Regions from separate parts of the Micromonospora sp. NPDC048868 genome, predicted to be linked through region 2. Evidence: riboswitches for the same ligand, from Rfam matches in the RefSeq annotation. Region 2 holds a riboswitch; each other region holds the start of a gene.

Region 1 (9,978 bases), on a different contig from region 2:
TGACGGTGGTGGCAGCCCGCGTCCAGCGTCGGCCCGGGTGACCAGGCCGTTCACGTGAGGTAGCGAGGTGTGGGATGAGTCGTCCCGGATCGCCAGGAAGCCAACCGGGCCCGGAGCGGACGCTCCCGGCGCCGGCCACGGGCGGGGCCCCGGCCGACGTCGGCACCGCGATCGCCGTCCCCGCGAGTCCCGAGCAGGCGCTCGCCGAGCTGCACGCCGGCAACCGGCGGTTCGTGACCGGCGCCCCGCGCCACCCCAACCAGGACGCCGGGCACCGCGCCGCGGTCGCCGACGGGCAGCACCCTTTCGCGGTGATCGTGGGTTGCTCCGACTCCCGGCTCGCCGCCGAGATCATCTTCGACCGCGGCCTCGGTGACCTCTTCGTGGTCCGCACCGCCGGGCACACCATCGGTCCCGAGGTGCTGGGCAGCGTGGAGTACGCCGTCACGGTCCTGGGCACGCCGCTGGTGGTGGTGCTCGGTCACGACTCCTGCGGGGCCGTCCAGGCGGCTCGTGCGGCGGACGCCACCGGCACCCCGCCGGTCGGGCACCTGTGCGCCGTGGTGGACGCCGTGGTGCCCAGCCTGCGCCGGGCCGCCGCCGAGGGCGTGCACGACATCGACGGCATCGTCGACATCCACATCGCGCACACCGTCGAGGCGATGCTGGGCCGCTCCGCCGTCCTCGCCGCGGAGGTGGCCGCCGGCCGCTGCGGGGTGGTCGGCATGTCGTACCGGCTGACCGCCGGCGAGGTGCGGACGGTGGCCGAGGTGCCCGCCCGTACGGCCGACGCGCCGGAGGCGGCGGCCAGCGCCGCGCTCGCCTGACTCCGTTCGCCCGGCAGGTCGTCGCGGCGGGCCCGCACGACGACAGAGGGCCGCTCCCGCGTCCGGCGGGGCGGCCCTCTGTGTACGTGTGTCCCGGCTAGAGCAGCGACACGTGGACGTGGTCGGTGTGGTTCGACGGGCCGCTGTAGGAACTCCAGCCCGTCGCCGGGAACCAGATCTGTCTGTTCCAGATCACGTAGTAGATGCCGAGCCGGTCGGCGTTGCGGACCAGGAACGCGGTCAGGTTGTTGCCGTACATGTAGGTGTCGTCGTTGTGCCAGGGGGAGAAGCCGCTCCTCTGCAGCGACCAGTCGCAGGCCCGGCCCTTCGGGTGCTCGTACGGCCCGCCGGGGCGGTAACAGCCGACGAACCGGTTGAAGCCGGCCCGCTTGACCTCCTTGTACATGTGCAGGGTGCGCGCGGTGATGCGGCCGGAGGTGGTGGGGTCGTCCTCGGTGGGTGACAGCGGCGTCCAGTCGCCGTCGGCCGTCCGCCCCGGCGCGATCTTCGCCACCGGCGAGGTGGCGACCACCTTGCCACTGGTCAGCCCTCTGCCGCCGACCAGCGCGAGCGCCTTCTCCGCCTCCCGCTTGCCGCGCGCCATCTCGTTCGTCAGCTTCTGCTGTTCGCGGACCTCGGTGTCGAGCGCCAGCTTGGCCTGCTCGGCGCGGTCCTTGACCGCGTTCACCTCGGCGAGCTTCTTGGAGTTGACCAGGTTGAGCTCGTCGAGGGCGGCGGCGCGCTTGACGAACGAGTCGGGGCTGGCGGTGTCCAGCAGCATGGACACCGCGCCGATCCGCCCGGTGCGGTAGGACTGGGCGGCGATCTGGCTGACCTGGGGGGCCAGCGCGTTCAGTTCGGCCTGCGCCCGGGAGACCTCCAGGGCCAGTTCGAGCTGGCGCTTCTTCGACTTCGCCAGCTTCGCCTTGGCCTGCACGTAGGACCGGTTCCGGGCCTCGATGAGGTCGTCGAGCAGCTTGGGCTCGTCGTCCCCGTGCCCGGAGGGCTTGGGCGGGGTGGGCGCGGCCGCCGCCGGGAGAGGCCCGGCGAAGACCGCCAGAGCGGCGAGTACGGCCACCACGGGCGTCAACCAGCGGCGTAGGGGTGCCGTCACAGTTTTCCCTTCCGTCGACCGCCGACCGGGTTAGCTGACGGGTTCGGGGCGGAAGTGGCCCCTACCGCTGTCGCGGATTCACCCCACGTACCTGGGTCCCCGGTTCGCCTCGCGGCGATTGGGCGGCGGCACCGCAGGCGCCGCTGCGCGCCTTCGGCGGTGACCGGCAGCGAGGTTACCCGAGAACGCTCCCGGGGATCTACGTCCCTAAGCCGACTAAATGCGTTATTTCGTAATGGCGGACGGTGACCAGTGACGCGTTTATCAGGCTGAACGTCCTGTTCGGTCACGCTGAGGAGCGTCACCATGCGGTGTCCGTACTTCTGCGCCCGTCGGGCCATCCGGCGGGAGCGGCGGACGGCGTGTCCCCACGCGGCCCGCTGAGGGCCTCCAGCGCCTCGGACCGGTCGGCCGCCGGCCGGGGAGTCGGCGCGGTCGCGGGCGCGGCGCGGTCGGTGGCGTCCCCGCCGCGTCGGCCGGCCGTGGTCACCAGGGCCGCCAGCGCGGTGGTCAGCGGCACGGCGGCGATCAGGCCCAGGGTGGCGACCGCGCTGCGGACGATCTCCTGGGCGAGGAACTCGCTGGTGAGAAGTTGGGTCACCGCCCGCGAGTCGGCGGTCAGCAGGAGCAGCACCGGCAGCGAGGCGCCCGCGTACGCCAGCACGATGGTGTTCACCGTCGAGGCGATGTGCGCCCGGCCGACCCGGGTCGCCGCCCGGTAGAGCTGCGTCCGCGACAGCCCGGGGTTGGCGTGCGCCAGCTCGGTGACCGTGGCGGCCTGGGTCACCGTGACGTCGTCCAGCACGCCGAGGGAGCCGATGATGATCCCGGCCAGCAGCAGCCCGTGCAGGTCGACGTCGGCCTGGTACATCGACAGCGTGGTGGCGTCCTCGGAGCCGAACCCGGTCAGGTGGGTCGCGGCGGTGGCGATCGTGCCGAGGACACCGGTCAGCACCAGGCTGCCCAGCGTGCCGAGCACGGCGACCGAGGTCTGCGCGGTCACGCCGTGGGTCAGGTAGAGCACCACGAACATGATCAGAGCGGCGCCGACGACCGCGACCAGCAGGGGCGGGTTCCCGGCGCTGATGCCCGGCAGCACGAAGGTCAGCAGGATGGCGAAGCTCGCCGCCAGCCCGCCCAGCGCGGCCAGCCCGCGCCACCGCCCGAAGGCGACGATGGCGGCCGCGAAGAGCGCCACCAGCCAGACCAGCGGCTTGCCGCGCTGGTGCTCGGCGATGTTGTAGGTGCTGGCCGTGGGGTCGGCGGGGTCGGTGAGCTCGACCAGGATGATCTCGTCGTCCACGGCGACGGTCGGCGCACCGGGCCCGGCCGGGATCGGCGTCTGGATCTGCTGGCCGGCGTCGGGGCCGTCCTGCACCCGTACGGTGACCGTGCCGCAGGGGCCCTGCGGCGCGTCGGGGCTCCCCTCCGGGGCCTCCGGGGCGGGCGGGCACGGCTCCGTCACCACCCGGGTCACCGTGCCGTGATAGCGGGGTGCGTCGGTGCCGGTCGCCGGGTCGGGCGCGTCCCACGGCCACAGCACCAGGGCGGCGATCAGCGTGGCGACGAAGAGGGGCACCACCGTCGCGACGAGGATCCGCCGCACCCTCGGCGGGGCGGACGGAGCGGGACGGGTGTGGTCGGCGCCCAACGTGAGTCTCCCAACGAGTCCAGGGCGGGGTACGGGCCGGCGGGCCGGTCGGTTCAGCGTCGCCACGGGTGCGGGGGCGGGAACCGCCTCCACGTGGCACTGTGGTCACGTGCCGTGGCCGTCGGCTCCCGTCCGGCGACGGACGGTCGGCGCTATCGCCCGGCGGAGGGCGCGGCGCGGGTGGTGCGGAGTCCGGAGGGCCACCGGCCGAATGGTAGCCACCCCGGCATCGGGGCGCAGGTCGTGCTGGTGGTGTCGCGGCGCGGACCTTCGCCCGCCCGCCCGGCACGCCCACGCGCGGGACCTGCGCGCGCCCAGCCGCCCAGGTTCGGCTGCCCACGCGCGGGACCCATACGTGCCCGACCGGCCCACCTGCGCCGTTGACGCGCGGTAACCAGTGCCGGCCCGCACACGTGCGGGGGCCGGCCGTGGGTGGTGCCCCTGCGGCACGGGCCGACGCGCTAGCGTGAGGGACGTGCGGACGACGGTGACGGCGGCGCGTGGCGCGCGGCTCCTGCTGCTCGTCGGCACGCTGCTCGGGCTGGCCGCGATGCACACGATCGGCCACGACTCGCACCAGACGGGTCATCCCGCGAACCCATCGGCGCACGCCGCCGCCGCGCCCGGCCCGCACGCCGCCGCCGCGCCCGGCCCGCACGCCGCCGCCGCGCCCGTTCCGCACGCCGCTCCCGCGCCCGTTCCGCACGCCGCTCCCGCGCCGGCACGGCACGCCGCCCGGGTGCCCGTCGTCTCCGCCAGGCACGCCGCTGTGGTGTCCGCCGCGCATGCCGCTCTCGCGCTCGTGCCGCCCCCGCGGGACGTCGGCGCCCCGCACGCCGCCGGGCCGGCCCTCCAGACCGTCGTGGGCTGTCCCGGGGGCTGCGCCTCCGAGGAACTCCTGCCCGCTGGCGGCCGCACGGGGGGAGGGCTGCCCGGGTGGGGCGTGTGCCTGGCGGTGCTGGGCGCGTTCACGGCCGCGCTGCTGCTGGCGGCGCTGCTGTCGGTCCGCGTACGCGCCGTCGACCCGACCGGGGGCAAACCGGTCGGCGCCTTCCCGCCGCCCCGGGCCCCGCCGCCCCGGCCGGTCGGTCTGCGGCTCGCCACGGTCTCGGTGCTGCGCAGGTAGGACGCGTTCGACGCGGTGCGGTTGCACGCCGTTCCGCGTCCCCGTCATGCCGCGTACGTTCCGACACCGAAAGGTTCACCATGACCACTCGTACCCTCGCGCGCCGTGCCGCCCTGGCCGGCGTCGCCGTCACCGCCGCCCTCGCCCTCGCCGCCTGCGGCGGCGACGACCACTCGTCGCCGGGGGCGGGGCACGGCACCCCCGGCACCGGCGGGCCGGCCGCCACCGCCACCGGTGCGGCCGCGTTCGGCGATGCGGACGTGATGTTCGCCCAGATGATGATTCCGCACCACCAGCAGGCGGTGGAGATGGCCGAACTGGCGCCGACGCGGGCGGCGGATCCGGAGGTCAAGCGGCTCGCCACGGAGATCAAGGCCGCCCAGGGACCCGAGATCGCCACGATGAGCGGTTGGTTGGCGGCCTGGGGGCGGCCGGTGCCGTCGCCGGGCGGCATGCCGCACATGGACCACGGGATGCCCGGCATGATGTCCGACGCCGACATGGCGAAGCTGGCGGCTGCCACCGGCCGGGAGTTCGACCGGCAGTTCCTGACCATGATGATCGCCCACCACGAGGGCGCGATCACCATGGCCCGCGACGAGCTGGCCCGGGGCGTGAACGCGGAGGCCAAGGCACTGGCCCAGCAGATCGTCAGCACCCAGCAGACGGAGATCGACACGATGCGCAAGATCCTCGGCCGGTTCTGAGTCGCCCGCCCCGGCGTCCCCGACCGGGGGCGCCGGGGCACCGTGGCCGTACCGCCCCGGGGGCGCCGGGGCGCCGCCATTGGATCCGGCCGGGAGGGGCCCGGCGCACGGATCCTTCCGGGAGGGGCCCGGCGCACGGAACCGGTGCGCCGACGGACGAAGGAACCGGCCGGTGGTCAGCCGCGCTTCATGAGGCGGCCGACGGCGGCCATCATCTCGGTGGCCATCTCGTCGGCGCGGCCCTCGGCCGCGCCCTCGCGCATGCAGTGCCGGGCGTGCCCGTCGAGCAGGCCTAGCGCGACCTTGTCCAGGGCGGCCTGGATCGCGGAGATCTGGGTGAGCACGTCGATGCAGTAGCGATCCTCGTCGACCATCTTCTCGATGCCACGGACCTGCCCCTCGACGCGGCGCAGCCGCGCGAGCAGCTGATCCTTGGTGGCGGTGTAACCCCTGGTCGGGGTGGGCGTCGGTGTGGTCATGGGGTCGAGGATACCGTACCCCTCGGGGGTATGGTACGTTCGCTCGTGACCGGGATACCCCCACCGGGTACCGGTACGTGGCACAGGCACCGGTCCGCCTCCGATTTACCCCTGGGGGGTATAGGCTGGGGGCGTCGAGAGGAGAGTTCCATGATCACCACGACGTACCAGGTGCAGGGCATGACCTGCGGGCACTGCGCCACCGCGGTCAGCACCGAGGTCGGCGCGATCCCTGGCGTCAGCGACGTCCAGGTCGACGTCGCCGCCGGTCAGGTCACCGTCACCAGCGAAGGTCCGTTGGAAACCGACACCGTGCGCTCCGCCGTCGACGAGGCCGGCTACGACCTCGTCGGCGCCTGACAGCGGGCACGGGGGAGACGAGGCACACCATGAACACGGCGACGAAGCTGAGCGGTTTCGCCCTCGGCCTCGCGGTGGTGTTCGGCGCGACGTACGGGGTCGGCCGGGTGGCCGACCCCGTGGCGCCGCCCGCCGAAGCCCCGCACGACGCCACCGGGGGGCACGGGAACGGCGGCGAGGACGGACACGGGGGCGACAACGGCGCGGCGGCGCACCTGCCCGGCGGGCTGCTCGTCTCCGACCGCGGCTACACCCTGCGCCCGGTGGACGCCCCGGCCGGGCAGTTCGCCTTCCAGGTCACCGGCCCGGACGGCCGGGCGGTGACCGCGTACGACGTGGCGCACGACAAGCGCATGCACCTGATCGTGGCCCGCCGCGACCTCTCCGGCTTCCGGCACGTGCACCCCGAGATGGCGTCGGACGGCACCTGGCGGGTCGACTCGCCGCTCGCCGGGCCCGGCGTCTGGCGGGCGTTCGCCGACTTCACCCCGACCGGGGGCGAGGCGCTGACGCTCGGCGTCGACGTGACCGTCCCCGGCGCGCTGACCGGGCGACCCCTGCCCGCCCCGGCGACCAGCACCACGGTCGACGGCTACACCGTCACGCTCGCCGGCGCCCCGGAGCCCGGCCGCACCGCCGAGCTGACCCTGACCGTGAGCCGCGCCGGCGCGCCGGTCACCGACCTGGAGCCCTACCTGGGCGCGTACGGCCACCTGGTGGCGCTGCGCCAGGGCGACCTGGCATACCTGCACGTGCACCCGCACGGCGAGCCGGGCGACGGCCGGACGCGGCCCGGCCCCGAGGTGAGCTTCTCGGCGGAGATGCCGTCGGCCGGGGCCTACCGCCTCTACCTGGACTTCAAGCACGGCGGCGTGGTGCGCACCGCCGAGTTCACCGTCGTCGCCGGCAGCCCGACCGCGCCGGGTGTACCGGCGGCGACCAGCTCCCCGACGGCGGGCACGCCCGCCGCCACGAGCTCCCCGACCGCCGGCGCCGACCACGGCGTCCCCGGTCACGGGCACGACTGACGGGAAGCATGATGACCACCAAGCCCTTGCTGACGGCACCGAACCAGATCGAGCTGGCGATCGGCGGGATGACCTGCGCCTCCTGCGCGGCCCGGATCGAGAAGAAGCTGAACCGGATGGACGGGGTGACCGCCACCGTCAACTACGCCACGGAGAAGGCCACCGTCCGGTACGCCGACGAGGTCACCCCGGATGAGTTGATCGCCACGGTGGAGAAGACCGGCTACACGGCGGCCCTGCCGCCCCCGCCCACGCCCGCCGGCGGCGAACCGGCCGCCGAGCCGGTGGACGAGCTGCGCGGCCTGCGTACCCGGCTGTGGGTCTCGGCCGTGCTCACCGTGCCGGTGATCGTGCTGGCGATGGTGCCCGCCTGGCAGTTCGACTTCTGGCAGTGGCTGTCGCTCACCCTGGCCGCCCCGGTCGTGGCCTACGGCGGGCTGCCCTTCCACCGGGCGGCCTGGATCAACCTGCGGCACGGCGCGGCGACCATGGACACCCTGGTCTCGCTCGGCACCCTGGCGGCGTTCGGCTGGTCGGTCTGGGCGCTCTTCCTCGGCACCGCCGGGACGCCGGGGATGACCCACCCGTTCAGTCTCGCCATCAACCGCTCCGACGGCGCCGGCAACATCTATCTGGAGGCGGCGGCCGGCGTGACCGTGTTCATCCTCGCCGGCCGCTACTTCGAGGCGCGGGCGAAGCGGACCGCCGGCGCGGCCCTGCGGGCCCTGCTCGAACTCGGCGCCAAGGACGTCGCCGTGCTGCGCGGCGGCACGGAGACCCGGATCCCGGTGGACCAGCTCGTGGTGGGGGACCGGTTCGTGGTGCGGCCCGGCGAGAAGATCGCCACGGACGGCGTGGTCGACGAGGGCACCTCGGCGGTCGACGCCAGCATGCTCACCGGCGAGTCCGTCCCGGTCGAGGTCGGCCCGGGCGAGCCCGTGGTCGGCGCGACCGTCAACGCGGGCGGCCGGCTGGTGGTCACCGCCACCCGCATCGGCGGTGACACCCAACTGGCCCAGATGGCCCGGCTGGTCGAGCAGGCACAGACCGGCAAGGCGGCGGTGCAGCGGCTGGCCGACCGCATCTCCGGCGTCTTCGTGCCGATCGTGATCGCCCTCGCGGTGGGCACCCTCGGCTGGTGGCTCGGCAACGGGTCGGGCGGCACCGCCGCGTTCACCGCCGCCGTGGCGGTGCTGATCATCGCCTGCCCGTGCGCCCTCGGGCTGGCCACGCCGACCGCCCTGCTGGTCGGCACCGGCCGGGGCGCGCAGCTCGGCGTCCTGATCAAGGGGCCGGAGGTGCTGGAGTCCACGAAGCAGGTGGACACGGTCGTGCTGGACAAGACCGGCACCGTCACCACCGGCCGGATGACGCTCGTGGACGTGGTCCCGGCGGCCGGCGAGGAGCGCGCGGAGCTGCTGCGGCTCGCCGGGGCACTGGAGTCGGCGTCCGAGCACCCGATCGCCCGGGCCGTCGCCGCCGGGGCGGCCGAGGCGGGCGTCCTGCCGCCGGTGACCGGTTTCGCCAACGCCGAGGGGCTCGGCGTGAGCGGGACGGTCGACGGCCGGGAGGTGCTCATCGGTCGGCCCCGGCTGCTGCGCGAGCACGGCCTCGACGTACCGGAGGAGGTCGCGCGGGCGGCGGCCACGGCGGAGGCCCAGGGGCGGACGGCGGTGCTGGCCGGCTGGGACGGCCGGGCCCGCGGGGTCCTCGCGGTGGCCGACGTGGTCCGACCGACGAGCCGGGCGGCGATCGCACAGCTGCGCGCGCTCGGCCTGACGCCGGTGCTGCTGACCGGCGACAACACCACCGTCGCCCGTGCCGTGGCCGCCGAGTTGGGCATCGACGAGGTGGTCGCCGAGGTGCTGCCGGCCGACAAGGTCGACGTCGTGCGGCGGCTCCAGGACGAGGGGCGGGTGGTGGCGATGGTGGGCGACGGGGTCAACGACGCCGCCGCGCTGGCCCAGGCCGACCTCGGCCTGGCGATGGGCACCGGCACGGACGTGGCGATCGAGGCGTCCGACCTGACCCTGGTCCGGGGTGACCTGATGGCCGCCGTGGACGCGATCCGGCTCGCCCGGCGCACCCTCGGCATCATCAAGGGCAACCTGTTCTGGGCCTTCGCCTACAACGTGGCGGCACTGCCGCTGGCCGCCGCCGGCCTGCTGAACCCGATGATCGCCGGCGCCGCGATGGCCTTCTCCTCGGTCTTCGTGGTCGCCAACAGCCTCCGGCTGCGGGGCTTCCGCCCGGTCTCCTGACCCTCCGCATTGTGCCGCCGGCCCCGTCCGTCAGGGGCCGGCGGCACCGGTCGTGGCGGGCCCGGCGGCCTGCCGGCTGGCGGCGGTGGGTGACCGGACGGTTGGACGGTGGCGGTGCGGGGTATTCGAGGGGCGTACCGGCACCGCCAATCCGGAGGTTGACATGGGTTTCGAGGACAAGATCAACAACACGACCGAGGACGCGGCCGGCAAGCTGAAGGAAGGCGCCGGCCGGGCCACCGACAACGAGCGGCTCGAGGCCGAGGGGCGCAACGACCAGGCCAGCGCCAAGCTCAAGCAGGCCGGCGAGAAGATCAAGGACGCCTTCAAGAGCTGACCCGCGTACGCGCCCTCCGCCGGACCGGTCTCCAACCGAGCCGGCGGAGGGCGTACTGGCGCGTCCGGCGGACGTTTCCCCCGGCAGG
Region 2 (9,978 bases):
GCAAACCGGTGAACGTCTCCAGCATCAACACGATGCCGGTGGCCGGGTTCCGCCGGCCCTGACGGGTCCGCTCGTCCCGCACCCGCAACGACACGAGGCCCCCGGTCGGATCGACCGGGGGCCCTCGTCGTGCGGTGGGATCAGCGGGGCGCGCCCAGCGGGGACGGCACCAGGTTCACGTCGTCCAGGTTGACGTACATGATCCGGTGACCGAACTGGACCTGCACGTACCTGTTGTCGCCCCGGACGACCGTCTGGTCGTGGGGGGCGGAGCCGTCGAACGTGGTGGCCCGGTAGTACTCGCCAGCGAGCAGGTTGCCGACGGCGTACCGCTGGCCGGCCGAGAGCGTGTACTGCAGTGGCGAGATCGCCTGGTACGGCACGCCCTCCGGGTACGCGGCCTGCTCCGGGTAGGCCCGGCCGTACACCGGGATGGTGGCCTTACCGGCCTTCGGGGTCACCACGAACCCGACGGTCCACTTCGCCGTCGGCTTGGCGGCGGGGTTGTGGAACCACCCCTTCTGGCCGAGGTACCAGATGGCGGTCCAGTCGCCCTGCACCTCGGCAAGCGCGTACGTCTGGCCGGCCGAGACGCGGGCGCCGTGGTCGGAGACGTACGTGGTGTTCGGGGTGCCGTCGGGCCGCAGCGCGATGTCGTTGACCAGCGGCGCGTCGTGGCTCGGCGCGTTGTGCAGGAACAGCGCGGAGGAGCCGCGCAGCGGGCAGGGGGCCGTCGCCGGGGGCGGGTTCGGCACGCCCGGAGGCTGCCGGTTGCAGCCGGTGAACGGCGGCTGGTTGGTGGCGAAGTCCGGGTCGATGGTGACCAGCCCGGTCCGGTGCGTGCCGGTCGACTTGAACGGCGCCTTGAGCAGGTCGAAGTAGTGCGACCAGTTCCAGTACGGTCCCGGGTCCCAGTGCATGCCGCGTACGTTCGCGGCGACGGTGCCGGGGACGTTGTCGTGCCCGATGATGTGGTTGCGGTCCAGCGGGATGTTGTACTGCCGCGCCAGGTGGCGGACCAGCTTGGCGGAGGTGCGGTACATCGCCTCGGTGTACCAGGTGCCGTGCCCGGCGAAGCCCTCGTGTTCGAGGCCGATGGACTTGGCGTTCACGTACCAGTTGCCGGCGTGCCAGCCGACGTTCTTGGTCTTGATGTGCTGGGCGATGTGCCCGTCCACCGAGCGCAGGGTGTAGTGCCAACCCACCCGCTTCGGGTCCTTGACCAGGTTGACGCTGGGACCGAAGTAGCCCTCGGTGTCGTGGATGACGATGTACTCGATCTTCTGCTGGGTGGGACGGTTCCCCAGGTCGTGGTTGCCGTAGTCGCCAAGGGTGGGGCCGTAGTTCTCGTACGGCGCCGGGATCCACTCGCAGGAGATGTCGTCCGGGCACTCCAGCCCGTCCGGCCGGGCGAGCTTGCGCAGGTTCAGCCGGTCCAGCCAGGAGCGGTTCGGCTGGACCGCCTGGCCGGCCAGCGTGACCCGCTGCCCGTCGTCGGTCACCCGGCTGTCGCCCGTGGCGATGGTGGCGTACACCTCGTTGGCGAAGGCCGCCGCGGCGTCGGCGCTGTCCGCGCCGGAGTACCGGGCCACCGCGCCGTACCAGGCCGCCGGGTCGGTGCCGGCGCCGACCGGGGCGCCGATCTCCTTCTGGTACGCGGCCAGCAGCGCCGCGCCGCCCCGGATGTTCGCCGTGACGTCCGTCCGCAGCGACTCCTCGCTGGCGCCGGTCAGCCCGGCGGCGGCGTCAACGGTCCGCAGCGCGGCCTCGGCGGGAGGCGTGGCGGCTGGCGGCTCGCCGGCCTCGGCCAGGGACGGGCGGGACTCGTCGCCGCGCGGGTCCTCGGTGCCCTCGTCGTGGTGCGTGCCGCCGGCGAGGGCGGCGACGTGCTCGGCGTCGGTGAGGTGCATCGGTCCGTAGCCGCCGCTGGTGCTCGGCGTGCCGGCGTTGGTGTCCCAGCGGGACTGCAGGTAGGAGACCCCGAGCAGGACGCTCTCCGGTACGCCGTACTCGGCGGCCGCGGCGGCGTACTGCTGCTGCCGGTCGTTCACCGGCGCTGCCGCGGCGGCGGACCCGGCGGCGGTGAGCGGCGTCGTCGCCATGGCGGCGGCCACGGCGGCGGCCAGCAGGACGCGTCTGCTCCTCGATGTCGCTGACAGGTGCATCAGACCCCCAGTTCGGACGGGCAAAGGTGGGGTCACCTTCGCCCCGCCCGCCGCCTCTGGTCAATACTTTCCCGCCAGACACTTCAGAAGGAAGGAAATCTTCGTCGCCCGGGTTGCGGATCCGCCCGATCCGGGTGGGTACGGAGTGTCACCGCCCGTAGGGTTGCGGATCGATAACGGTCGTCTCTACTCTGGTCCTTCGTCGGCCGGTGACATTCCGTCCAACCAGGGCGGTGACGGTCCGACACCGCCGAGTCGCTCCCGAGCGAGCCGGGGACCCAGGTTCCCCGGGGTGAATCCGCAGTCCTGCGGTAGGGCGCCCCTTCCCGCCCGAACCCGTCAGCTAACCCGGTAGGCGGTACGGAAGAAGGAGTACGAAGCCCGGTGGCACACCATGCCCCGCGGCCACCGTCGGCCCGGTCGGCCCTCGCCGACCCGGTGACGGCTGCGCCGCGCCCACGCTGGTACCGCTGCACCACCGCCCTCGCCGCCCTGGCCGCGTTCGCCGTCGTCCTGACCGGCGGCGCCACGGCGGCCCACGCCGAACCGACTGTCGCCGAGATCGAGCGGCAGATCGACGAGGACTGGAACAAGCTCGAACCGATCATCGAACGGCACAACGCCACCCGACAGGACCTGGCCGCCAGGCGGAAGCAGGCCGACGCGCTCGCCGCGCAGATCGGGCCGCTGGAGAAGCAGGTCGACCAGGCGATGGAGAAGGTCGGCGCGTTGGCGGCCCGCGCCTACAAGGGCGAGAACGTCTCCGCCGTCAACGCCCTGCTGGGCAGCCGCTCACCGAGCGAGATGATCGGGCAGCTCGAACTGCTCGACCAGTTCGCCCAGCACCAGCAGCAGGACGTGCGGCAGGTCGCCGAGCTGCGCGACCGGCTGGCCGCCAAGAAGGCGCCGCTGGACGAGATGGTCGTCCAGCTCGGCCGCACCGAGGCTCAGCTCGCGGCGAAGAAGAAGCAGATCAACGCCGAGATCGACCGGTTGCAGAAGCTTCGGCTGCGGGTCTACGGCAACGGCGGCGGTGGGCCGCTGCGTCCCGCCCCCTGCCCGGCCGGCTATCCCGGCGGCCCGGCCGGCACCGCCGTGAAGTTCGCCTGCGCGCAGATCGGCAAGCCCTACGTCTGGGGTGCCGAGGGGCCGAACTCGTACGACTGCTCCGGCCTGATGCTCGCCGCCTGGGCGAAGGCGGGGGTGTCGCTGCCGCACAACGCCGCACAGCAGCGCCGGGCCACCGCGTCCGTCAGCCGGGGCGAGCTGCGCCCGGGTGACCTCGTCTTCTACTACAGCGACCTGCACCACGTCGGCATGTACGTCGGCGGGGGCTGGGTGGTGCACGCCTCCCGCGCCGGGGTGCCGATCAAGATGAAGAAGGTCGACGACGGCCCGATCCACAGCTACGGCCGCCCCGGCTGAGACGCGCGGAGGGCCTCTGCCCGGCGGGGGTCCTCCGCACGCCCGCGGGTCGGGTCAGCTGGTCGGCCAGGTGCGCCACTGCTGCCACGAGCGGCTCGGGGTCGGGCCGCGCTGCCCCTGGTAGCGCGAGCCGTAGACGGCCGAGCCGTACGGGTGCCGCGCCGGCGACGAGAGCCGGAAGATGCAGAGCTGGCCGATCTTCATGCCCGGCCAGAGGGTGATCGGCAGGTTGGCCACGTTGGACAGTTCGAGGGTCACGTGACCGGAGAAGCCCGGGTCGATGAAGCCCGCCGTGGAGTGGGTGAGCAGGCCCAGTCGGCCCAGTGAGCTCTTCCCCTCCAGCCGGCCGGCGAGCTGGTCGCCGAGCGTGATCACCTCCAGCGTCGAGGCGAGCACGAACTCGCCCGGATGCAGCACGTACGGCTCGCCCTCCGGCACCTCGACCATCGACGTGAGGTCGTCCTGCTGCTGCGCGGGGTCGATGTGGGTGTAGAGGTGGTTGTTGAAGACCCGGAAGAGCTTGTCCAGGCGTACGTCGATGCTGGACGGTTGCACCAGCGCGGGCTCGAACGGCTCCAGCGCGAGCGTTCCCGCCTCGATCTCGGAGGCCAGGTCGCGATCGGAGAGCAGCATCCGCACACCTTAGCGACCGACACGCGTGACCTGCGTGTCGGAGTGCATCTTCGTACAATTGTTCGATAGAATGCCGGCATGGCTTCCTGGTCCGAATTCGCCGCCGACGAGCCCCGCCTCGCCGACGGGATCCGCCTCCTCATGCAGCAGTACGGGCCGGGCTTCGGCTACCTGGCCACCGTCCGCGCCGACGGCGGCCCCCGGGTGCACCCGGTCTCCCCGGTGATCACCGACGAGGGGCTCTTCTGCTTCGTCGTCGACTCGCCCAAGCGGCGCGACCTGGAGCGCGACGGCCGCTACGCGCTGCATTCGTTCCCGCCGGAGGAGAGCGACGACGAAGCCTACGTCGCCGGCCACGCCCGGCCGGTGACCGACCCGGCCCGGGTCGCCCGGCTGGCCCGCAGCCACCGGGCCGCGCCGCAGGTCGACTGGCGGGTCTTCGAGTTCACCGTCGACGTGGCGATGCTGGCCCGCCGCGAGTCCGGCGTCGCGGGCGGCGCCAGCGAGTGGCACGGCCGGCCCGCCGTCCAGGTGTGGCTCGACCCCCGCGCGGCCGCCGCCGGCACCGCGCTGGTGCCCGAAACCCGGTCGGGGCGCGTCGGCGACCACGCCGCCCGCCCCGCCGCCTGAGACGCGGTGCGGCGCCCCGGGCCGTCCCCCTCCGGGGCGCCGCACCGTGACCACCGCCCGACCCCCGCGTGCCCGGCCGCACAGACGCCGGTGCCGGCCCCGTCGAGCGAGGCCGGCACCGGTGCAGTCGTACGGCGTGACTACGCCGCGCGGTACGCGTTCCAGGCGGTCAGCATGCGGCTGGCCTGTCCGGCGGTGAACTGGTACATGCAGGAGTCGTAGCTGTAGTCCATGAAGTTGGTGATCGGGTCGACGCCGGGGGCGGTGCAGGTGTTCCGCCCGGTCGGGCAGCCGGAGGCCGGCGACGCCTCGGCAGCGGTGTCGCTGACGCTGTCGCCCGAGCCGGAGCAGCCGCCCTGGAAGGTGTGGTAGAGGTTCAGCCAGTGGCCGACCTCGTGGGTGCCCGTGTCGCCCTGGTTGTAGTTGGTGGCGGTGCCGCCCGGCAGCGACTCGCTCAGCACGACGACGCCGTCCATGCTGCTGAGGTTGCGGGTCGGGAAGGTCGCCCAGCCGAGCAGGCCGTTGCTCAGCTCGCCCAGGTAGATGTTGAGGGTGTTCTTGCCGCCCGTACGCAGCGAGGTCTTCATCGACCGCTCCGCCGAGGAGCCCGACACGATCGGGTACCAGGACGGGTTCGTCACCCGGTTGATCTTCTGAAGCTGGAAGCTGAACGCGGTGGACGCGCCGCCGGTCGCCCCGCTGAACGACTGGTTCAGCACGTTGATCTGCGAGTTGACCATCGAGTCGGGGATGTTGCCGCCGGCCCGGGTGCTGTTCTCCTGGATCACGTGCACCACCACCGGGATAGAGACGGTGGCGGCCATCGTGGAGGCCCCGGCACCGGCACGGAACCGGGCCCGCTCGCGCAGCGCGGCGGCCATGTCGGCCTCGCGCTCGCGGGTCTCCGCGAGGGTCAGCTCGTTCGGCTCGTGCTTGGCGCCGCTGCCCGGCTTGACGCGGGCGTCCGAGTGGACGTCGGCCGGCTCGACGCAGACCTCGGTCGGGGCGGCGGAGAAGGCCGAAGCGGCCGGTACGACACCCACGGCGGCGGTGCTGAGCAGCAGCGCGAGGGTCGTCGACGCGACGCCGGCCGTACGCCGGGTCAGCAGGTTGGGACGGAGTCCCATGGGCCCACCTCTTTCTGGCGGCGCGACAGGGGGTATGTCACGCCGTGACTGGAACGTTGGGCAGACGTTACAACCCATCGAAGGATTTGAGAACGCCCATATGTTGCCGCGGTGGAAATTTCCCTGGCAGCGGCCGGGAAGCGGTGGCGCGGGCGGGTGGTGATGGGGCTGAGGATGGCCCGACTGGGGTGGCGGCGTGGCGGGCGGCGGCGCGGAGCGATCTTGGTAGGTTCAGGCCCCTCCGGGGGCCGTTAGCTGCCAAGATCGCGGCGCCGGGTGGTGTCGGAGGGGTACCTGGGTGCAGCGTCGTGACGACTCAGGTACAGTGGTGCCGCCTGCGGGTGTAGTTCAATGGCAGAACATCAGCTTCCCAAGCTGACAGTGCGGGTTCGATTCCCGTCACCCGCTCCACGCGAAAGGCCCTGGTCAGGACACAGATCCCGACCGGGGCCTTCGACGTTCCCCGAGTGCACGACTTCACCGCTGAGGACGCGGCGACCCACCTGCTGAAGCTGGTGCGACGCAGCCCGTGATCAGGCCACGGGCCGCTATCGGCGTCGGCTACTCTGCGGCCATGCCGTCGTCCGGGTCATCGGGCTGCTTCGGCCCGCCTTTCCGTCACGGCGAAGCGATCACGAGTGGGCCCCGACGTCCCAGCTCCCACACGGTGAGCGCGAAGCAGCAGAGCACCGCTCCCGCGATCGTGACCGCTGTCCAGCCGCCTGCGGACCAGAGCGTGGTCGCGGCGGCGGAGCCGATAGCAGCACCGATGAAGTTGCCGGTGGCCAGCGCCGTGTTGAGCCGGCTGCGGGCCTCGTGGGACAGGGCGAACAGCCGCGCCCGGTTGAGGAGAGCCTGCGTCTGTAGGGCGACATCGATCATGATGATCGCGATGATGATGAGTACGACGGAGCGGCCGGCGAACGCCGCGACGACGAAAGCGCCGAGGGCCAGTGCCCAGGCCGTGCCGGTGGCCGCGAGCGACCAGCCGCGGTCGTGCAGACGACCGCCGTGCAGACCGGAAAGGACACCAGCGAGGCCGGCCAACCCGAACAACCCGATCACCGCTACCGGGTACCGGAACGGTGGGCCGCTGAGCAGGAACGTCAGCGCCGTCCAGAACAGCGAGAACGTGGCGAACCCTGTGGCGGCCAGGACCAGCGTCCATCGGGCTGCCCGCTCCCGCATGACCACCGCGCCGATCGAGGCGATGAGCTGCGGGTACGGCATGCGCGTCCGCGGTGCCAGCGGTGGAGTCGCGCGGTAGAGCACGACCGCGAGCAGGACGGCGACGACCGCGGCGAGGACGAAGATCGTACGCCACCCGGCGGTGCCGGCGACGAACCCGCTGATCGTGCGGGAGGCCAGGATCCCGGTGAGGGTCCCGGACCCGACGACGCCGACGATCCGACCGCGGTGGGCGTCGCCGGCCAGGTCCCCGGCGAGCGGTGTGAGGACCTGCCCGGAAATCGTCGTCACGCCGAGCACGCCCAGTGCGAGGAGGAGCAGGCCGATCGACGGCGCCAGCGCGCACAGCAGCAGCGCGGCGGCCGAGGCCAACAGCATCACCGGGACGAACCGGCGGCGGTCCAGGACGTCACCGAGCGGTACGAGCAGCAGCACGCCGACGGCGTACCCGATCTGCGTCGCGGTGACGAGCCAGCCGGCTGTCGCGGTCGCGGCGCGCAGGTCGCCTGCAATGAAGCCGAGTAGCGGCTGCGCCCAGTACAGGTTGCCGATGGCCACTCCCGCCGCCAACGCGAACAGGAACGTCAACCGACGGCTCATCTCCGACGGCGGTGCCCTGCGGGGTGCTGCCACCCTGCAACGCTAAGGCGCGGGATCAGGGCGCGGGGACCCAGCGAGGGCCTGAGCGTGGCAAGGCTGTGCACCCGCCGGAATGCCCACTCATTTCCCGGCACCATCAAGCCAGGATTGCAGTAGACGGCAACGAGCGGATGTTGTCAGAAGTGGGGACAAGGGCGAGCCGGCCCATGTCCCCACTTCTGATTCCCGCTATATGCGTGTGTGGCGTGGTAGCGGCTGTGACTCGGACCGCTGGGAGTGCAGATCAGTTCATCGAGTCCCTCATCATCACGACGAAAGTGAATCCGGTGCTCGTCGGACGACGCAGGGAGATGTCACACTTGATCCGGCGCAGTACCTCGTTTCTGCTGAGGCGGAGCCCTTGCGCGATGAGCCGCTCCGGGCGGACCGGCACCGGATCCTCGAAGTCGACCTCCACCTGCAGGGGCCACGCCTCGTCGAGCTGTGCCGGCGGGGTGTCCAGACGCCAGGCCCCCTGCCAGTCCAGGGTGTACCGGTTGCGCCGGGCGAGCAGCGGATCCAGCAGCGTGGCCGCCACGAGCTCCGGATCGTTGGCGTGGTAGCCGTCGAGTAACGCCGGATCGAGGGATCTGACCGACGCCCGCTCGTGCACGGTAAGTTTGCTCGTCCGATTGCAGGACACGCAACGGACCAACAGCCACACGTCCAGCAGCTTGCCGTTGGCGTTGACGCGGAACCTGCCCTCGCCGGTGGTGGCCGACTCCGACCGGCAGTCCACGCACCGTAACGACAGCAGAGGAAGCCTGGTCCGGCGAACGATCCAGGGCAGCACAGTATGAGGTTGTGAAGACATGATGATCTCTCTGAAGACCTGACACGAGGCCGATTGCGCGCGGCCTCAAGCGCTGCATGAACGGGCGCACGCGGGCAGCCCGACAGAACCGACGGGAGGGTCGGCCTGTAGATGCGCGGAGGAAGGCGTCAGGTCTAAAGAGCGGGCGGGGTCACGCGGTCTGTCCTCTGTCCTCGCTGTGACGGGGCATCGGCAACCTACGGAACGCGGAAGGAGGGCTCAAACGGTTTTCCGGCTCGGAGAGCGATCCGCATGCGGGGATGTCGCTATCAGCGGTCCGCCGACGCCCCCCGACCCGGCGACAACATGTCGGCTGCACGCTCATGCCGCGATCAGCGCGCCCGGGGGTGTGACAGATCAGTTTGCGGACGTCTGTCGTATATCAGTCGGCGGAGGGCATTCGCGCGTGCTGCCGCGTCCGCATTGGCCAGAGACCGGCGATCGGGACCAGGCTGTGGCGACCGCGTGCCATCAGCCCCGGGAATTGCCGGCGCCGGCGACCTCCGGTCGGCATCGGACAGCCCACGACTGCCCGGCGAGGAGATCCGCTAGCTCTCACCGCCAGCGTCCTCGATACTCACGGCGTGATCGACAAAGACCCTCAGGCCCCATGGCTGCCTCGCGTTCCCCACCCGGCTGACAGCCCGGCGCTGCCGATCTACATGATCATCTTCTTCTTTCTGGGCCTGGCCGGATTTGCCGTACATGGGCTGTCCGACGGCAGGGAAGGTCTCATCATTGCGAGCATCGTCTCGGGGGTGTTCTTCACGTGCTTCCTGATCCTGTTCGCGATCTACTGGACCGGGTACCTGCTGAAGGGACACGCCAACTGGCAAGCCGAGCGCCAGGCTGATTTCGAGGGGCCATCCGCGGATCGGTAGCCAGAGAGCTGAGCGGGCTTGCCGCCGGCGGGAAAGGTGGAGGCCCGCCGGGTACGACGGTGCTGCCACAGCACTCCGCCGAGGAACGGGCTCCCAGCCACAGCTTCGGTCAGATGCTCCCTTCCAGCGCGAACGCGCGGATGCTCCTCGGCCCTCCTCGGGTCTGACATGATCACGCCGTGCCCGACTCCGAGCCGCCGAGGTCAGTTCGCCCGCTCCGCGGTTCCGGGCCCTTCGGCGTCCCCGGTGGGCGTTTGCCGACCAGGACGGGAGCCCCGACCGTCGATTCCGACGCCCCTCGGGCACGGGCCCACTGTCGTACCGTGTGCCGGTGAACAGCCAGGATCGCAGTACCTACCTGGCCGCTGCCGCGGCCAACCTGACCTTCAACTCGCCGCTCGGCGGGGATCGGGTGGCGGACCTGGTCCGGCGGTTGACCCCCACCGGGCCGGGCTGGCGGGCACTGGACCTGGGCT
Region 3 (9,978 bases), on a different contig from region 2:
TTGACCTTCACCCGTCAGGATGAGTCGGCCCCGGTCCGGGCCCCGGCGTCAGCCGACGCGGGTGAGCAGGGTCACCGGCGCGCCGTCGCCGGCGTACCGGTAGGGCTCCAGCTCGGCGTCCCACGCCGTGCCGAGCGCCTTGTCGAGGGCGTGGGCGAGGGCCTCGGGCGCCCGCGCGCCCGCCATGATGCTGCGCAGGCGGTCCTCGCCGAGCTGGATGTCGCCGGCCGCGCCGACGCTCGCCCGGAACAGGCCCCGTCCGGGCACGTACATGAAGCGCTCGCCGTCGGCGCCGGGGCTTGGTTCCTCGGTGACCTCGAAACGGATCATGGGCCACTGCCGGAGGGCAGCAGCCAGCTCGGCGCCCGTCCCCGGGCGACCGGTCCACCCGCACTCGGCCCGGCGTGCGCCGGGGTCGACGGGCTGAGCCGTCCACTGCAGGTTGACCGGCGCGGCGAGGACGCGCGCGATCGCCCACTCGACGTGTGAGCACACGGCGAGCGGGGTCGAATGGACGTATACGACGCCACGCGTTGGCACGGTGACCTCCCGGAGAGCGAGGTGCGTCTTCCCCTACGACCTCGACCACCCGAGTGGTTGCTGGAACACATGATGACTGGTGTGACGGATGATGCGCCAGGGAATCGGAAAATTCGCGGGTCGGAATAGTCGGACGAGCACCCCGGTTGACCCCTCACGACGCGATGACCAGCCAGGGACCGCGGTCGTGTACAGTTCCATCGGCGGCCTGTGCCGCGCACATCTTCCGCGGGCCCACCCACCAGGGTGTCGTCCGCACAGCCCCCGGACGTTCCGTCCTCCCGTACGTCTTGCAAGGAGTACCTCCGTGGCGAGCAACACCTCTAAGACCGCGCGCGCGTCAGTCCGGGCCGGCCAGGCTGGCCAGGGTGGCGCCCTCAGCGTGCTGGGCGAGTTCAAGTACCTCATCCCGCTCAACGGCGGCAAGCACGCCTACGTGCGGAACCTGACCAACGGCAAGACCGCGCACCTGCGCACCGACTCCGACGCCTTCGTCGAGGAGATCCGGGTGCTGGCCGCCGCCGGCCACGCCGCGAAGATCCGCGCCGAGATCAACAACCTCAACACCACCCACCCGGGTGACGGCTGGGACGCCACCGAGAAGCGCCTCGTCGAGGCCGGCGTCTTCGAGGGCTGACCCTCCCCCACCCACGCGACACCCGAACCGCCTGCCGGGACCCCCGGCGGGCGGTTCGCGCATTCCCGCCCCCACCTCCCCGTTGATCATGAAGTTGTTGCGCTCCGCCCCGGCGTGTCGCGACAACAACTTCATGATCAACGGGGAGGGGAGGTTTTTTTACGGCTCCAGCAGGGTGACCTCGCCGGTCGTCAGGTCGTAGAGGGCGCCGGCCACCGTAAGCCGGCCGGCGGCGACCGGGACGGCGAGCCGGTCGTCGGCGCGCAGGGCGGCGACCGTGCGGAGCACGTGCCGGCGGACCGCCATCGGGTGCACCCGGGGATCGTCGACGCCCACCTCGGTCACCGCCGGGGCGATCTGGTCGACGAGGTGGGCCAGCGCGCCGCCCGGCGACCGCCCACCACGCAACGCGTCCACGGCGGAGGCCACCGCGCCGCACCGCTCGTGCCCGAGCACCATCACCAGCGGCACGCCCAGCTCACCGACCACGTACTCGATGGAGCCGAGCACCGCCCGGTCCAGTACGTGCCCACCGGTGCGGATCACGCAGATCGAGCCGAAGGTCTGGTCGAAGATCGCCTCCAGGGGCACCCGCGAGTCGATGCAGCCGAGCAGGACCGCGTACGGCTGCTGGTCGCCCGAGGCCGCAGCGGCGGCGGTGACGTCGTGGCCGTGCACCGGCTGGCCGCTGACGAAGCGGCGGTTGCCGGCGAGCAGCTCGGCCAGCGCGGCCCGGGGCGACCCCATGCCCCCAGCTTGGCGGGCCCGCCGGCCGTTCGGAGCGGGTTGCGAACCTTCTCACCGACATGGTTGCCGTGGTCTCATGACGGGTAGCCGGTGTTACCACCGGGTATCCCCGGTGTTGCGGTTCCGTGCGGCCCTGGGGAGGTGACGATGCCGGAGCACGTCGAGGTGCGTCTTCCCGACGACGTACGCCTGCACGTCGAGGCGATTGGACCGGCCGACGCCGAGGTCACCGTCGTGCTGCTGCACGGCTGGACGCTGGACGGGCGGGCCTGGCACCGGCAGCTCGCCGACCTGCGGCAACGCTTCGGCGACGCGGTGCGGGTGGTGACCTACGACGCCCGCGGCCACGGCCGGTCGAGCTGCATGGCGCTGCCCACCGCCACCGTGGCCCAGCTCGGCGACGACCTCGCCGCGGTGCTGGACGAGGTGGCCCCGGCCGGTCGTGTCGTGCTGGTGGGCCACTCGATGGGCGGCATGACGATCATGGAGTACGCGCACCGCCACCCCGCGCACTTCGCCGCCCGGACGGCCGGGCTGGTCTTCGTCTCCACCACCGCCGAGGGCCACACGCACACGGCGTACGGCCTCTCGCCCCGGATCGCCCGGCTGATCCGGCTCGCCGAGACCACGGGGGCCGGCGTGCTGGCCCGGTGCGGGGCCTGGCGACCGCCCCGGGCGCTGCTGCGCGCGCTGCGCCCCAGCATCCGCTGGATGCTCTTCGGCGACCGCTGCGACCCGCACGACATCCGGCTGGTCACCTCGGCAGTGGCCCGCGCCACCCTCCGCTCGATCGGCGGGTTCCGCGCGTCCATCGGGGCGCAGCACCGGCTGGACACCCTCGCCGCGCTGGCCCACCTGCCGGCCGCCGCCCTGGTCGGCGACCGGGACCGGCTCACCCCGCCGCCCTGCGCCGAGTCGATCGCCGGCGCGCTGCCGGCGACCGAGCTGACCGTCTGCCCGGGTGCCGGGCACATGCTGATGATGGAACGCCCCGACGAGGTCAACGCGGCGCTCGGCGGCGTGCTCCGTCGCGTGCTCACCGCCCCCGGGGCGGGCGCCACCGCCGCCGCCCGCGCGGACTGAACCGGACCCGACGGAGAGCGCCACACGGGCTGGACCGGGCCCGGCGGGGAGCGCGACGCGGACTGCACCGGGCCCGGCGGGGAGCGCGACGCGGTCCCTGCGGGCGTGACGCGGGTTCCTTTCCCGCACCGGTGGCGCCGCTGGTTGCGTGCGGGCCGTACCCTCTTGCGGTTGGCCTGGCACGGTTCGCACGGTTCGCGCCGCCCGCCGCCGACGTCAGGAGGAGCGAGCGGTGACCGACCAGACCACCCTGGAACAGGAGATCGCCGTCGAGCAGCGGCATCTCGACCGGGTGTACGCCCGACTGGCCGAGCTGCGCCGGTCGGCGGTCAGCGCCGAGAAGGAGGGCTACCGGCTCGCCCGGGTGGGCAACTTCGGGGCGCTGGTCGAACGGGACGCGATGGTGTTCCACGCCGCACGGCGGCGGCACATGCTGGACGCCGAGCACGAGGGCCTGGTCTTCGGCCGGCTGGACCTGCTCGACCGGCAGGTGCTGCACGTCGGGCGGCTCGGCATCCGCGACGACGACGCGTCCACGCTGGTGGTCGACTGGCGGGCCCCGGCCGCCGCCGCCTTCTACCAGGCCACCCCCGCGCAGCCGCTGGGCGTGGTGCGGCGGCGCACGATCCAGTCCTCCGCCGAGCGGGTCACCCGGATCGAGGACGACCTGCTCGATCCCGTCGCCGCGCCCGCCGACATGGCGGTGGTCGGCGACGGCGCGCTGCTGGCCACGCTGTCGAAGGCCACCGGCCGGGGGATGCGGGACATCGTCGCCACCATCCAGCGGGAGCAGGACGAGGCCATCCGCTCCCCCGGCTCGGGCGTGACGATCGTGTCCGGCGGCCCGGGCACCGGGAAGACGGCCGTCGCCCTGCACCGGGCCGCGTACCTGCTCTATTCCGACCGCAGCCGGTTCGCCGGCGGAGGCATCCTGGTGGTGGGCCCGTCCTCGGTCTTCGTCGAGTACATCGCCTCGGTGCTGCCCTCGCTCGGCGAGGACACCGCCACCCTGCACTCGCTGGGCACGCTCTTCGTGGGCCTGACCGCCACCCGCACCGATCCGCCGGCGGTGGCGGCGGTGAAGGGCTCGCTGCGGATGCGGCGGGTGCTGGAGCGGGCGGTCCGGGACGCGGTGCCGGGCGGCCCGACCGAGCTGCGCCTGCTCTACCGGGGCGAGCTGCTCCGGCTGGAGCGCCGCGAGCTGGACGGCATCCGGGACCGGGCGATGCCCCGGGGCGCCCGCCGCAACGAGGTGCGCCGGGCCGGCTTCGACGGGGTCTTCGCGGCGCTGTGGGCGCAGGCCCGCAGGCTGGGCGTGGGCCGGCTGCCCGAGCAGCGCGCGTTCGAGGACGAGATCGCCGAGCGGCCGGAGTTCCGGGAGTTCCTGAAGGCGTGGTGGCCCCGGCTGCACCCCCGGCACGTGCTGGGCTGGCTGGCCCGTCCGGACCGGCTGCACCGCTACGCCGAGGGGATCCTCTCCCGCGCCGAGATCCGGCTGCTGACCGATGCGTACCGCAGCCTCGACGCCGCCGGGCTGACGATCGCCGACATCGCGCTGCTCGACGAGCTGGACGCGCTGCTCGGCAAGCCGATGAAGCCCGCCCGGGCGAAGCGGGACCCGTTCCAGCTGGCCGGCGGGGTCCGCGAGCTGAGCACCTTCGCCGACCGGCAGCGCGCCGCCCGCGAGGCGGCGCGGGAACGCCCGGACGACTACCGGGAGTACGCGCACGTGGTGGTCGACGAGTCGCAGGACGTCTCGCCGATGCAGTGGCGCATGATCGGCCGGCGGGGCCGGCTGGCCTCGTGGACGGTGGTGGGCGATCCGGCGCAGACGGCGTGGACGGGGGAGCCCGAGGAGCTGAACCGGGCCCGGGACCAGGCGTTGGGCCGGCGCAAGCGGCACCACTTCACCCTCACCACGAACTACCGCAACTCGGCGGAGATCTTCGCGGTGGCGGCGGCCGAGATCCGCCGGCTGCACCCGGACCTGCCGCTGCCCCGGGCGGTGCGCTCCACCGGCGTCGACCCGGTCGCGCTGTCGGTGCCGCCGGCGGAGCTGGAGGCCGCGGTGGTGGCGGCGGCCGGCGCGCTGCTCGCCGACGTGGAGGGCACGGTCGGGGTGATCATGCCGGTGCCGCGCCGCGACGAGGTTGCCGGCTGGCTGGGCGGGCTCGGCGCGCCGCGTTTGCAGGTGGTGACCAGCCTGGAGGCCAAGGGCATGGAGTACGACGGGGTCGTCCTCGTCGCCCCGGGCGAGATCCGGGCCGACCCGGGGTCGGGGGTGCGGACGCTCTACGTGGCGCTGTCCCGGGCCACCCAGCGGCTGACCACCGTCGACCCGATCGGCTGAGCCGCCGTTACTTGCATACATAGCGATGTGAGCATAGATTGAACGCGAATCCGGACGCCTGACGGAGGGTGGGCGCGTGGGCGCAGGTCATGACCACCATCACGGGTCGGTGGCGAATGCCGCGCACCGCCACCGGGGCCGGCTCTGGGCGGCGTTCGGGCTGCTCGCCGGCCTCATGGTGGTGGAGGCGGTGGCGGCCTTCCGCACGGGCTCGCTGGCCCTGCTGAGCGACGCCGGGCACATGTTCACCGACGTGCTCGGCATCGGCATGGCGCTCGCGGCGATCGCCGCGACCCGGCGGGCGGGCGCCGACCCGCAGCGCACCTTCGGGCTCTACCGGCTGGAGGTACTGGCCGCACTGGCCAACGCCGTCCTGCTCTCCGGCGTCGCGGTCTACGTCGTGATCGAGGCGGTGCGCCGCTTCGGCGACCCGCCGGAGGTGCTGGCCGGCCCGATGCTTGTGGTCGCCGTGCTCGGCCTGCTCGCCAACATCGGCGCCTTCGCGCTGCTGCGCTCCGGGGCGAAGGAGAGCATCAACGTCCACGGCGCGTACCTGGAGGTGCTCGGCGACCTGCTGGGGTCACTCGGCGTGATCGGGGCCGCGCTGCTGATCGCCACCACCGGCTGGTGGTGGGCGGATCCACTGGTGGCGGTCGCGATCGGGGTGCTCATCCTGCCGCGCACCTGGCGGCTCGGGCGGGCCGCGCTGCGCATCCTGGTGCAGGCCGCGCCGGAGCACCTCCAGGTGACCGCGGTGCACGACCGGCTGGCCGCCGTGCCCGGCGTCGCCGAGGTGCATGACCTGCACGTCTGGACGCTGACCTCCGGGATGGAGGTGGCCTCGGCCCACCTGACCATGGCACCCGGCGCGGAGGTCGGCGCGGTGCTGGGCGCCGCCCGGGCCGCGCTGCACGACGACTTCCACATCGAGCACGCCACGTTGCAGATCGAGCCCGGAGCGTCACGCGGGGCCTGCGGGTCGGTTGAGTGGTAATGAGGACAACCTTAAATCTGGGAGAGTATTGTGCGCTTATGCCGGATTTGACTGTTAGTGGACGTACACCCTGCGTCACCTGCGCTGCATCAGTCACAGCGGCACCGGTAGGCTCGGCTTCGGCCTCCGCCAGGCGGCACCCACCGGTGCCGGCGGTGGCCGCCGCCTAATCGCCCGGCGGGGCGAACCGGGGAACCATGTCCGTGGGGTGCATCCGCGTCAGCGGTAGGGATCTTCCGTCCCGAACCCGTCAGCTAACCCGGTCGGCGGCTGACGGAAGGACACGTGTATGCCAGTGATGGCACCTGTACGACGACGTGCCGCCCGGACGGCGGCCCTGATCGCCACGATGCTCGCCCTCGGCGCCGCGGTGGCCCCGGTCACCGCCGCCCCGGCGGCGGCCGCCACCCGGGCCGGCCTGCTCGCCGCGGCCCCCGGCCAGGACGAGGAGGGCGGCACCCCCGCCCTGCGGGCCCAGTTGGAGGCCGCCAGCAAGGGCTACCTCGACGCCAAGCGCGCCCTGGACACGTCGGCCAAGCGGCAGCAGCAGCTCGCCGCGCAGCTCAAGACCACCGAGGTCGAGTTGGCCGCGCACACCGCCAGGGTCGGCGAGATCGCGGGCGCGGCCTACCGCACCGGCCGGCTCAGCGTGGCGTCCGCCCTGCTCAACAGCAGCTCGCCGGACGGCTTCATGGACCGCGCCGCCGCCCTCGACGCGGTGGCCGCCAAGGAGGACCGGGCCCTGCGCGAACTCCAGGAGACCCGGGACCAGGCCACCCGCACCAAGCTCGCCCTGGACGGCGAGATCCGGGAGCAGCGCAAGCAGGTCACCGTGATGGCCAAGCGCAAGGAGCAGGCCGAGCGGGCGCTGACGGTCGCCAACCGCGAGCAGCAGCAACAGCGGCAGCAGTCCACGGGGGCGGGCACCTCGCCGGGCGGCACCTCCAGCAAGACGGCGAAGGCGGCCCCGCGCAACTCCGACGGCTCCTGGCCGCGCGAGTCGTGCAGCGTCAACGACCCGACCCCCGCCAACGGCTGCATCACCCCGCGCACCCTGCACGCGCTCAACCAGGCCAAGGCGGCGGGCTTCACCCGCTACGTCTCCTGCTACCGCCCCGGCGGCTCGGGCGAACACCCGAAGGGCCGGGCCTGCGACTTCGCGGCCCAGAAGGGCGGCTTCGGCGGCGACGCCACCGGCGGCGACCGGACGTACGGCAACAACCTGTCGGCGTACTTCGTGCGCAACGCCGACCGGCTCGCCGTGCTCTACGTGATCTGGTACAGGCAGATCTGGCTGCCCAGCAGCGGCTGGAAGTCGTACAGCGGGGCCAACGGCGACCCGTCCAGCGACCACACCAACCACGTGCACCTGTCGGTCTACTGACGCCCGCGCCCCGGTGCCCCGCCCGTCGCGGGTCACCGGGGCGCGACGGCGTCCGTCGCCCCCGGCCACCGCGGCCGGGCCGTCCGGCGGTCAGTCGGCCGACGACCCGGGCAGGCTCGTGTCGAGGGCCGTGGCGAGGCGGGCGGCCAGCCCGAGGTGGGCGGCGCGGGCCTGGCGGAACGCGTAGCCGAAGAGCGGCGCGGGCGCGGCGAGGGTGATCTCGACCTCGATGCGGACCACGCCGTCGGGCTCCGCCCGCAACCGGGTGTGGTTGCGCACCGTGGTGGCAGGCCACTGCCGGGCCACGGTGACGATCTCGTCGGGATCGTCGACGAGGACGTCGGCCCGGCAGGTGATCGGCAGGCGCACCGGCCCGGCGGCCAGTCGATCGGTGATGTCGTAGCTGGCCCGCGCGCCAGGACGGGGCGGCACCCGGCGGACCCGGACGATCAGCGGGTGCAGGTCCTGCTGCCGGGTGGGGTCGGCGAGCAGCGCCGCGGCCTCCGCGAGGGAGCAGCGCGCCTGGACGGTGTAGCTGAAGGAACTTCGCCTGAGCACGCCGTCTCCCCAGGGTCGGTGGTCGCCCGATCGTCGCGCATGCCGGGCGCCCTGGCAACGCCGCGCCGATCCCGCCCGGAGTCCGGACGTCCGACCGCCGACCCCACTACGGTCAGCTGATGGATGGTCACGGCACGTGTCGACCGACGGAGGATGGGCGCATGAACGGGTACGACGGATGAGCGGGCACGTGATGGTCTTCGCGCCCACGCCCCGGCTGACGGTGACCGTCGACCAGCCCAGCGAGGCGCCGGAGCTGCACCTGCACCCCGGCGGGCAGGGCGTCTGGCAGGCCCGGATGGTGATGTCGCTCGGCGTCGACGTGGTGCTCTGCGCCGCCCTCGGCGGCGAGATCGGCCAGGTGCTGGAGCCGCTGCTGGTCAGCGAGGGCGTGCACCTGAAGGTGGTGGTCCGCGACTCCGGCAGCGGCGGGTACGTGCACGATCGGCGCGAGGGCTCCCGGCAGGAGATCGTGGACGTCCCCGGCCAGCCGCTCAGCCGGCACGAGCTGGACGAGCTCTACAACCTGGCGCTCGGCGAGGGGCTGCGCGCCCCGGTCAGCGTGCTGAGCGGGCCGAACGAGCCGTCGCTGGTCCCGGCCGACCTCTACCGGCGGTTCGCCGCCGACCTGGGGGCCAACGGCAGCCGGGTGGTGGTCGACCTCTGCGGCGAGCACCTCGACGCCGTGCTGGACAGCGGCGTCTTCTTCCTCAAGGTCAGCCACGAGGAGCTGATCGCCGACGGCCGCGCCGACGGCGAGGACGAGGAGCAGCTCACCCGGGCCCTGTACGACCTGCACGCCGGCGGTGCGGAGAACGTGGTGGTGAGCCGGGCCGACAAGCCCGCCCTCGCCCTGGTCGACGGCGAGGTCTTCGAGGTCGAGATGCCCCGGCTGGAGGCGGCCGACCCGCGCGGGGCGGGCGACTCGATGACCGCCGGGGTGGCGGCCGTGGTGGCGCGCGGCGGTGACGTGCGCACCGCGATCCGTACCGGCGCGGCGGCCGGCGCGCTGAACGTGACCCGGCACGGCCTGGGCACCGGCCGGCTCGACTCGATCGCCGGCCTGGTCGACCGGGTGCGTCTCGTACCGGCCGGCAGCCGGCCGCAGGAGCGGACCAGCCCCGACGAGCTGGCCGAACGGGCGGCCGAGCGATGACGCTGCGGGTACTTGTCACCAACGACGACGGGATCGCCGCGCCCGGCATCCAGGCGCTGGCGCGGGCGGCGGCGGACCGGGGCCTGGACGTGGTCGTCGCCGCGCCGCTGGAGGAGGCGAGCGGCACCAGCGCCGCGATGACCGCCGTGGAGCGCGACGGGCAGGTGGTGGTCCACGAGCACCCGCTGCCGGAGGTGCCGGGGGTGCCGGCGTTCGCGGTCGGCGGCTCCCCCGGTTTCATCGCGCTGATCGCCGTGCACGGCGCGTTCGGGCCTCCGCCGGCGGTGGTGCTGTCCGGCATCAACCGGGGCGCGAACGCGGGACGCGCGGTGCTGCACTCGGGCACGGTGGGTGCGGCCTTCACCGCCGCCGCGAACGGCTGCCGGGCGATGGCCGTCTCGCTCGACGTGCTCTCGGCCGGGGAGGCCACGGCCGCCAGCGGGGGTGCCGCGGTGGCCGCCGCCGCCCGGGTACGCGACGCCGAGCGGCACTGGCCGACGGCCGCCCGGGTCGCCCTGGACCTGCTGCC

The links. Region 2 has a riboswitch for cyclic di-AMP ahead of ACGFNF_RS18375 (NlpC/P60 family protein). Riboswitches for the same ligand answer to the same signal wherever they lie in the genome.
Region 1: another riboswitch for cyclic di-AMP. It lies ahead of ACGFNF_RS27505 (coiled-coil domain-containing protein); the one in region 2 lies ahead of ACGFNF_RS18375 (NlpC/P60 family protein).
Region 3: another riboswitch for cyclic di-AMP. It lies ahead of ACGFNF_RS01790 (hypothetical protein); the one in region 2 lies ahead of ACGFNF_RS18375 (NlpC/P60 family protein).

The regions. Positions count from the first base shown of each region.
Region 1 covers NZ_JBICUN010000024.1:79,559-89,536, reverse strand. Annotated here, with positions in the region: gene ACGFNF_RS27510 (carbonic anhydrase) at 75-827, shown strand; gene ACGFNF_RS27505 (coiled-coil domain-containing protein) at 925-1,941, opposite strand; cyclic di-AMP (ydaO/yuaA leader) riboswitch at 1,945-2,076, opposite strand; gene ACGFNF_RS27500 (YibE/F family protein) at 2,243-3,592, opposite strand; gene ACGFNF_RS27495 (hypothetical protein) at 4,068-4,718, shown strand; gene ACGFNF_RS27490 (DUF305 domain-containing protein) at 4,799-5,425, shown strand; gene ACGFNF_RS27485 (metal-sensitive transcriptional regulator) at 5,602-5,904, opposite strand; gene ACGFNF_RS27480 (cation transporter) at 6,055-6,264, shown strand; gene ACGFNF_RS27475 (hypothetical protein) at 6,294-7,292, shown strand; gene ACGFNF_RS27470 (heavy metal translocating P-type ATPase) at 7,301-9,553, shown strand; gene ACGFNF_RS27465 (CsbD family protein) at 9,717-9,890, shown strand.
Region 2 covers NZ_JBICUN010000010.1:180,342-190,319, reverse strand. Annotated here, with positions in the region: gene ACGFNF_RS18385 (NlpC/P60 family protein) at 1-62, shown strand, start outside; gene ACGFNF_RS18380 (N-acetylmuramoyl-L-alanine amidase) at 141-2,165, opposite strand; cyclic di-AMP (ydaO/yuaA leader) riboswitch at 2,404-2,537, shown strand; gene ACGFNF_RS18375 (NlpC/P60 family protein) at 2,550-3,590, shown strand; gene dcd (dCTP deaminase) at 3,645-4,223, opposite strand; gene ACGFNF_RS18365 (pyridoxamine 5'-phosphate oxidase family protein) at 4,302-4,853, shown strand; gene ACGFNF_RS18360 (zinc metalloprotease) at 4,994-5,980, opposite strand; tRNA gene ACGFNF_RS18355 (tRNA-Gly) at 6,318-6,391, shown strand; gene ACGFNF_RS18350 (MFS transporter) at 6,599-7,801, opposite strand; gene ACGFNF_RS18345 (DUF1062 domain-containing protein) at 8,052-8,546, opposite strand; gene ACGFNF_RS18340 (hypothetical protein) at 9,206-9,502, shown strand; gene ACGFNF_RS18335 (methyltransferase domain-containing protein) at 9,834-9,978, shown strand, end outside.
Region 3 covers NZ_JBICUN010000001.1:374,852-384,829, forward strand. Annotated here, with positions in the region: gene ACGFNF_RS01760 (DUF3145 domain-containing protein) at 49-540, opposite strand; gene ACGFNF_RS01765 (hypothetical protein) at 848-1,177, shown strand; gene ACGFNF_RS01770 (carbonic anhydrase) at 1,337-1,924, opposite strand; gene ACGFNF_RS01775 (alpha/beta hydrolase) at 2,072-3,007, shown strand; gene ACGFNF_RS01780 (HelD family protein) at 3,240-5,357, shown strand; gene ACGFNF_RS01785 (cation diffusion facilitator family transporter) at 5,434-6,351, shown strand; cyclic di-AMP (ydaO/yuaA leader) riboswitch at 6,505-6,636, shown strand; gene ACGFNF_RS01790 (hypothetical protein) at 6,650-7,735, shown strand; gene ACGFNF_RS01795 (SRPBCC family protein) at 7,826-8,293, opposite strand; gene ACGFNF_RS01800 (1-phosphofructokinase family hexose kinase) at 8,472-9,449, shown strand; gene surE (5'/3'-nucleotidase SurE) at 9,446-9,978, shown strand, end outside.